2 regions of the Mesorhizobium sp. FG116 genome follow, and region 1 is predicted to be linked to the other one. Evidence: predicted binding sites of a transcription regulator. Region 1 holds the regulator's gene; the other holds the start of a gene.
The links. The regulator LexA, encoded in region 1, represses DNA repair genes until DNA is damaged. The targets are predictions, from matches to a motif close to TGTTCNNNNTGTGTTCNG.

Region 1 (3,511 bases):
CCGTCGACCAGGCTCTCAAGCGTTTGCTCGACGACGTCGAGACGCTGCCGTCCGAAAGCGTCGCACTGGCGGATGCCTATGACAGGGTGCTGGCCAAGCCGGTCATCGCCTTGCGCACCCAGCCGCCCTTCGCAGCTTCCGCCATGGACGGATACGCGGTGCGCGGCGTCGACGTGGCAAAAGCACCCGCCCGGCTCAAGGTTATCGGAGAAATAGCCGCCGGTCACAATTTCGCAGGCACGGTCGGAAACGGCGAAGCGGCCCGCATTTTCACCGGCGCGCCATTGCCTGACGGAACAGACACCGTCGTCATCCAGGAAAACGTCAGCGGTCTGGCGGACGGCCGTATCGAAATCGCCGAACCGACCCGCAGCGGTGCAAATGTCAGGCGTGCCGGGCTTGATTTTGTCGCAGGCGACACCTTGCTGGAACAGGGCCACCTGCTTGGCGCAAGAGCACTGTCGCTTGCCGCATCGGCAAATCGATCGCACCTCGATGTCGTGCGCCAACCTGTCGTCGCCATCATTGCCACGGGTGACGAACTGCTTGTCCCCGGCAGCGAACCGGGCCCCGGCCAGATCATTTCCTCGAACGCCTATGGCGTCATGGGGGCCGCCCTGTCGGTCGGCGCACGCGCGCTTGATCTCGGCATCGCGGCCGACCGCAAGGAAGCTATAGCCGCGTTGGTAAAACAGGCTGTTGCGGCCAAAGCCGATGTCATCGTTACGATGGGCGGCGCATCTGTCGGCGACCACGATCTCGTGCACGGCGTTCTCACCGGCGAAGGCATGAAACTCGATTTCTGGAAAATCGCCATGCGCCCCGGCAAGCCGTTGATGTTCGGGCGCTTGGGCAACATCCGTTGCATCGGCCTGCCCGGCAACCCAGTGGCCAGCCTGGTCTGCTCCCAGCTTTTCCTCAAACCTCTGCTCGCTCGCCTCGGCGGTCGCCCGTTCCGCCAGAACGTTCGCGAGGGACTCCTGGGCACACCGATGGCAGCAAACGATCTGCGTCAGGACTACGTCCGCGCCACTCTCAGCCGGCAAGGCAGCGCGCTGATTGCAACGCCGTTCAATGTTCAGGATTCCTCGATGCTGCGCACCATGGCGACAGCCGGTTGCCTCATCGTGCGCGAGCCCTTCGCGCCGGCAGCCGAGGCAGGTACACCCTGTCGCATCCTCTGCCTAAGCTGAACAAATCGTCAACGCATTCATTAAACTTTAAACGGTTGCGGAACACAACTGGAACAGATAGTGTTTGTTCCGGGTTTGTTTTCCGATTCTGGACTCTACCGCGACCGGGGGCCGCAATGCTGACGCGCAAGCAACATGAACTTCTTCTCTTCATCCACGAGAGACTGAAAGAGAGCGGAATCCCGCCGTCTTTTGACGAGATGAAGGAGGCGCTCGACCTTGCCTCCAAGTCCGGCATCCATCGGCTGATAACGGCACTTGAGGAGCGCGGTTTCATCCGCAGGCTTCCGAACAGGGCCCGCGCGCTTGAAGTGTTGCGCCTGCCGGATTCGATTGCGCCTGGCCTCAATGCGGCGAGGAAATTCTCGCCAAGCGTCATCCAGGGTAGTCTCGGACGACCGGTCAAGGAACCTTCCCGGCTGCAATCCGCCAGCAATGACGACGATGCGGCATCGGCGGTTTCCATTCCCGTCATGGGCCGCATCGCGGCCGGTGTTCCCATCGACGCCATCCAGCACAAGACCCATTCGATTTCCGTGCCGCCGGACATGATTTCGGGCGGGGAGCACTACGCGCTCGAGGTCAAGGGCGATTCGATGATCGAGGCCGGCATTTTCGACGGCGATACGGTCATCATCCGCAATGCCAATTCGGCGACGCCGGGCGAAATCATCGTTGCCCTGGTGGACGAAGAAGAGGCCACTTTGAAGCGCTTCCGCCGCAAGGGCGCATCGATTGCGCTCGAAGCAGCCAACCCAGCCTATGAAACCCGAATTTTTGGTCCTGACCGTGTCAAGGTACAGGGCAAGCTGGTCGGATTGATCCGGCGCTACTGAACCAACCATAGTTGCATCATATCGACCGGGCGTTGACGCGCCCGGTCGATTTTTTGATGGGATAAACAACTGATTTCTCCCGGCTTCGCCCCGGTCACCCCATATTTGGCAATGAGGCATTTTGTCTTTTGAGACAAAGGCCTAGCGCCACAATTTCGTGACATTCATTATGAATTTGGCAGATGGCTTCTACGCCATCCAATGTCACTGTTTAACGCACTCTGGGAAATGACCGGGGTGGAAGGAGTTTCCGATGCCTGCCCCTCGGTTCTGTCACTCATGCGCAGGACCCCGCCCACGCGCCGCCGTTCGATGCCCTTGGTGTCAGCGCAGCTACGATACGATGCACGGCCAGCCAGAGCATCTGTTCGGAGTTCTTCGCGGTGAGAGGAAGCCATCCAAAACCCATGTTGAAACGGACTAGTGCATGTCTCCCGAAGGTGGGCCCGGTTTCGGGCAAAGACATGCACAAAATCAAAGAGCCAAAGCGTGTTATGCGAATCTGAAAGATCGCGACGCGCTTTAGGCAGGGCTTTGGTTGAAATCCGCTAGTCTTCTGCAATCGGTTCCGGCTCGGGGTGATCTGGGGTTTTGCGTTCCTTTTTCTCGTAAGGAGCGAGCCCCCGCGCTTCGCGCGAAAACCGGCGCTGGACATGCCACGGCCGATAGTCGGCTTCAACGGCAAAACTGACTTGTGCACGCCCGCCCTCCGCCTGGTCCGGTAGGAAGACGGCGGCGCTGCCAAGCCTCGCGAGCTGCCGCTTGGTGATGATCGCCACCGACGGCAGGTCGCATGGATCGGAGGCGGTCGCATCGTCGATTACGATCACAGCCGCCAACTTGCAGGCAGGCCTTGCCGCGGCTTCGGACTTCGCCAGCGCAACCACTTTTCCTGACATGTGCCTCGCCACACAAAGATCGTTCGCGCAGTGGAACTCGCCAGCCCCCGGCGCATCAGCCACCGAAACAAGCGTCTGATCGCTACCCGTGTGCGGTTTGACAACCGTTTCCGCATCGAGCGCGCGCCGCCAATTGTCGATCGTGAACGCATTCGGACGCGAGCGGTTGACCGCCAGTTGTTCCTCGCCGATTGGCACGGCCACCAGCCGTGCATCCTCCGAGATCAGCAAATCGGGCGTGCGCACCTGCGCCACCATAAACAACCCCGCAATCGCCAGGGGAATTGCGGCAAGCCTCAGCCACGTTGTCGTGATCGTCGCGATCACCAGCGCAATCGTCACCAACACCACCGATGAAGCGGAAACCAGCCCGACGGCATCGAGTGGCGAAAGCGCCGCGATCCATTCCGACATGCCGATCATCGCTGACAGCCCCTTGCCCATCACGTACAGGAACGGGCCATCCAGACCGAACGGCATGAAAAGCGATGCGAATACCGCAAAGGGCATGACGATAACCGACACGATCGGCATCACGGCCAGATTGGCGAACAGGCTAAGCGGCGCAACCCGCTGGAAATGC
Region 2 (3,511 bases), on a different contig from region 1:
AGGCTTTGCCAGCGGGCGAAATTGGCCGCGACCTCGCGCAGAGCCGCGCGGGGCTTGGGCTTCAGCTCGTCGCTTTCGGCAAGCTTGCCGGCGGCTTCCAGCATCGGCACGCGCAAGGCCCGCGCCGTGTCGTGGATCTGGCGGATGGCGGATTCGCCAAGGCCGCGCTTCGGCACGTTGACGATGCGCTCGAAGGCGAGGTCGTCGGTGGGGTTGGCGACGGTGCGCAGGTAGGCCAGCGCATCGCGGATTTCCTGGCGCTCGTAGAAGCGCGGGCCGCCGATGACGCGGTAGTTCAGGCCGATCTCGATGAAACGGTCTTCGAAGGAGCGCATCTGGAAGGAGGCGCGCACGAGGATCGCCATGTCGTTGAGCGGATGCTTGCCGCGCTGGTAGGCCTCGATGGTCTCGCCGACGGCGCGGGCTTCCTCGTCGGAATCCCAGGCGGCATGGACGTTGACCTTGGCGTCCTCCGGGTCCGGCCGGTCGGTGAACAGGGTTTTGCCCAACCGCCCCTCATTGTGGGAAATGAGGTGCGAGGCTGCGCCGAGGATGTGGGCCGTGGAGCGGTAGTTGCGCTCCAGCCGGATGACGGTGGCGCCGGGGAAATCCTTCTCGAAGCGCAGGATGTTGTCCACCTCCGCGCCGCGCCAGCCGTAGATCGATTGATCGTCGTCGCCCACGCAGCAGATGTTTACGCTCACGGCCGAGCGCTCGCTTCGCTCGCTGGCCTGCGCGGGCGCGCCCGAAACGTCGGGCGGGCGGCGGTCGCCGCCTCGGCCTGCGGCCGGGACACTGGCAGATTGCTTTGGCCTCTGGGCCAGCAGGCGCAGCCACATATATTGGGCGGTGTTGGTGTCCTGATACTCGTCGACGAGGATGTATTTGAATTTGTTGTGGTATTCGGCCAGCACGTCGTGGTGGGCGCGGAAGATGCGGATCGGATGGCACAAAAGGTCGCCGAAATCGCAGGCGTTCAGCGTCGTCAGGCGGTCCTGATAGGCCTTGTAGAGTTCCCGGCCACGGCCATTGGCGAAGGCGCGGGCGTCGCCTTCCGGAATGTCGGCGGGGCCTAGGCCCTTGTTCTTCCAGCCGTCGATCATCTGGGCGAAGGTGCGCGGCGCCCAGCGCTTGTCGTCCAGCCCTTCGGCCTGGATCAACTGCTTGATGAGACGGATGACGTCGTCGGTGTCGAGGATGGTGAAGTCGGAGCGCAGGCCGGCGAGTTCGGCGTGACGGCGCAGGAGTTTGACGCCGATGGAGTGGAAGGTGCCGAGCCACGGCATGCCTTCGATGGCTTCGCCGACCAGCATGCCGATGCGATGCTTCATCTCGCGCGCGGCCTTGTTGGTGAAGGTGACGGCGAGGATCTGGCTCGGCCACGCCCTGCCGGTAGCGAGGATATGCGCGATGCGGGTGGTGAGCACGCGCGTCTTGCCGGTGCCGGCGCCGGCGAGCACGAGGACGGGGCCTTCGGTGGTTTCGACGGCCTTGCGCTGTTCGGGGTTGAGGCCGCTCAGGTAATCGGGCGGGCCGCTCTGGCCGTGACGTGCGGCCATGGCGCGCGCGGCGATGCCGGTGGGCGCGGACGATCCCCCCGCAGCAGCAGGCCGCCGCGCAGGTTCGTCAAAGAATGGCATGTCGTCGTCTGGAAAACCGGACATCTGGTGCGAATGTAGTGATTCGGGCCAGAAAGGCCAGCGGTGTTGGTGTTTTGTTCACGCTGGGATTCAGGTGAGGGCGGCCTGCAAATGGGCGATAGAGCGTTTCCGGAAATCCACACCGTGCAAGCTTATCGGCACGGAAGGCGAGTTTGGCCTTGCCCCTGCGGCCTAGTCGTTTAAGTCTGTCGCGGTCAAAGCGCGCATCGATGGCCCGCGTTGTGTCGGGGCCTGCTGGCGACAAGGGACGAGGAATGGACGACAATTTCGACAAGGCCGGCATTGCGGTCATCATCGTGTTCGGCGCGCTTATCCTTGGCGGCCTGATGGCCGCCAATCTGGTGGCGGGCGACCGAAACGGCTTTCTTTTCGCGCTGGGCGCTGCCTTCGCGGCGTGGATTGCCGGCCATGTGGTCCTGTTCGACATGCCGCGCGTCTATGCGGTGCTGATCGCCATTGCCGCGCTGATGGCGGTTGCCTCGACGGTTTCCTTCACGTTCTAGGATTAAAGGGTCCCGACCCTAGAAGCGGTAGCTTCTTGCGTTCCGCTGCAAGCGCGCGTGCTTGAGGATGGCGCGCCAGCGAACCATGTCGAAGGGGATCGGCTCGCGGTTGGAGGTGATCTCGAAGATGCGGTTTTCGAGGTTCTTCAGCGAACGCCAGAAGTCATAGTCCGACAGGCGGGGGTCGGCGGCGAGCCGCTCGGCTTCCAGCCGGACGCTTCTTGCCGCTCCGCGCCGCGGCTGCCTGGTCGGCAGATCGTTTTGCGTGTCCATGACACTGGAGTGACCGCCGCGGCGATTCGATGCAAACCGAACGCGCCGTCATCCCCATGTTTATGCCTGCGCCCGTGCCCTGTTCAGGCAGGCTTCCTGCGGATGCCGATGGAGCGGCCCGCTCGCTCTGGCCGTGGGAGGACGGCGTGGGCGGCGTGCATCGCTTCGAGATTGGCCGCGATATCCGGCGGGAAGGATGCGACCTTGGGGCCGCTCATGTCGACATGCAGCGACATCGATTCGGAAGTGGCGGCGAGCCAGCCGTCGACGTGGCGGATTTCCTGATAGGCGTGGAGGCGCTTGGCATCCCAGTCGAGCAAATGGAAGGAGACGTTGACCTTGTGGTCGAGGTGGATTTCCTGGACGTAGCAGACATGCACTTCCGCCGTGTAGATGGTGAACTTGCGCTCCCTGGCGTAGGTCGGGCCCATGCCCAGCAACTCGAATGCCTCGTCGGAGCCGCGATCGAACAGCACGTTGTAATAAGCCATGTTGAGGTGGCCGTTATAGTCGATCCAGTCCTTCTCGATATCCATCACGCGCGAGATCAAAGGGGCAGCGGTCATGCGGGGCAGGTCTCCATTCGACATTTGATGTGCTGGACAACACGGTTTGAAAGGCACAGTACGGATCGATAGACGCGTGGCAAGGGGCGGGGCTCGCCCATTCGCGGAGGACACATGGCTCTTAGCGACCTGATGGCGGTGGAACGCAACGAGGAAGGCATCGCCGCCGTTCTCGGAATTCTCAAGCAGAGGTTTGGCGAACGTTTCCAAACCGGCCAATCGATCCGCGAACAACACGGACATACCACGACCTATATTCCGAACCAGGTGCCGGACGGCGTGGTGTTTCCCGAGACGACGGCGGAAGTGCAGGACGTGGTGCGGGCCTGCGCCGAGCATCGCGTTCCAGTGATCGCCTTTGGCGTGGGGTCTTCGCTTGAAGGGCATGTGAATGCGCCGGGCGGCGGCATTTCGCTCGATACGTCGCGGATGAACCGCATTCTGGCCGTCAATGCGGAAGACCTCGACTGCACGGTGGAGCCGGGCGTTACCCGCGAAGACTTGAACA

Region 2: ACODTY_RS13565 (ATP-dependent helicase) is a predicted target of LexA. The motif match lies at 1,705-1,722, and genes of this name have one in related genera.

What each region holds. Positions count from the first base shown of each region.
Region 1 is NZ_JBMDKS010000002.1:273,555-277,065, reverse strand. It holds gene ACODTY_RS03290 (molybdopterin molybdotransferase MoeA) at 1-1,193, shown strand, start outside; gene lexA (transcriptional repressor LexA) at 1,310-2,029, shown strand; gene ACODTY_RS03280 (ComEC/Rec2 family competence protein) at 2,578-3,511, opposite strand, start outside.
Region 2 is NZ_JBMDKS010000015.1:85,638-89,148, forward strand. It holds gene ACODTY_RS13565 (ATP-dependent helicase) at 1-1,664, opposite strand, end outside; gene ACODTY_RS13570 (hypothetical protein) at 1,916-2,164, shown strand; gene ACODTY_RS13575 (hypothetical protein) at 2,183-2,437, opposite strand; gene ACODTY_RS13580 (thioesterase family protein) at 2,521-3,003, opposite strand; gene ACODTY_RS13585 (FAD-binding oxidoreductase) at 3,118-3,511, shown strand, end outside.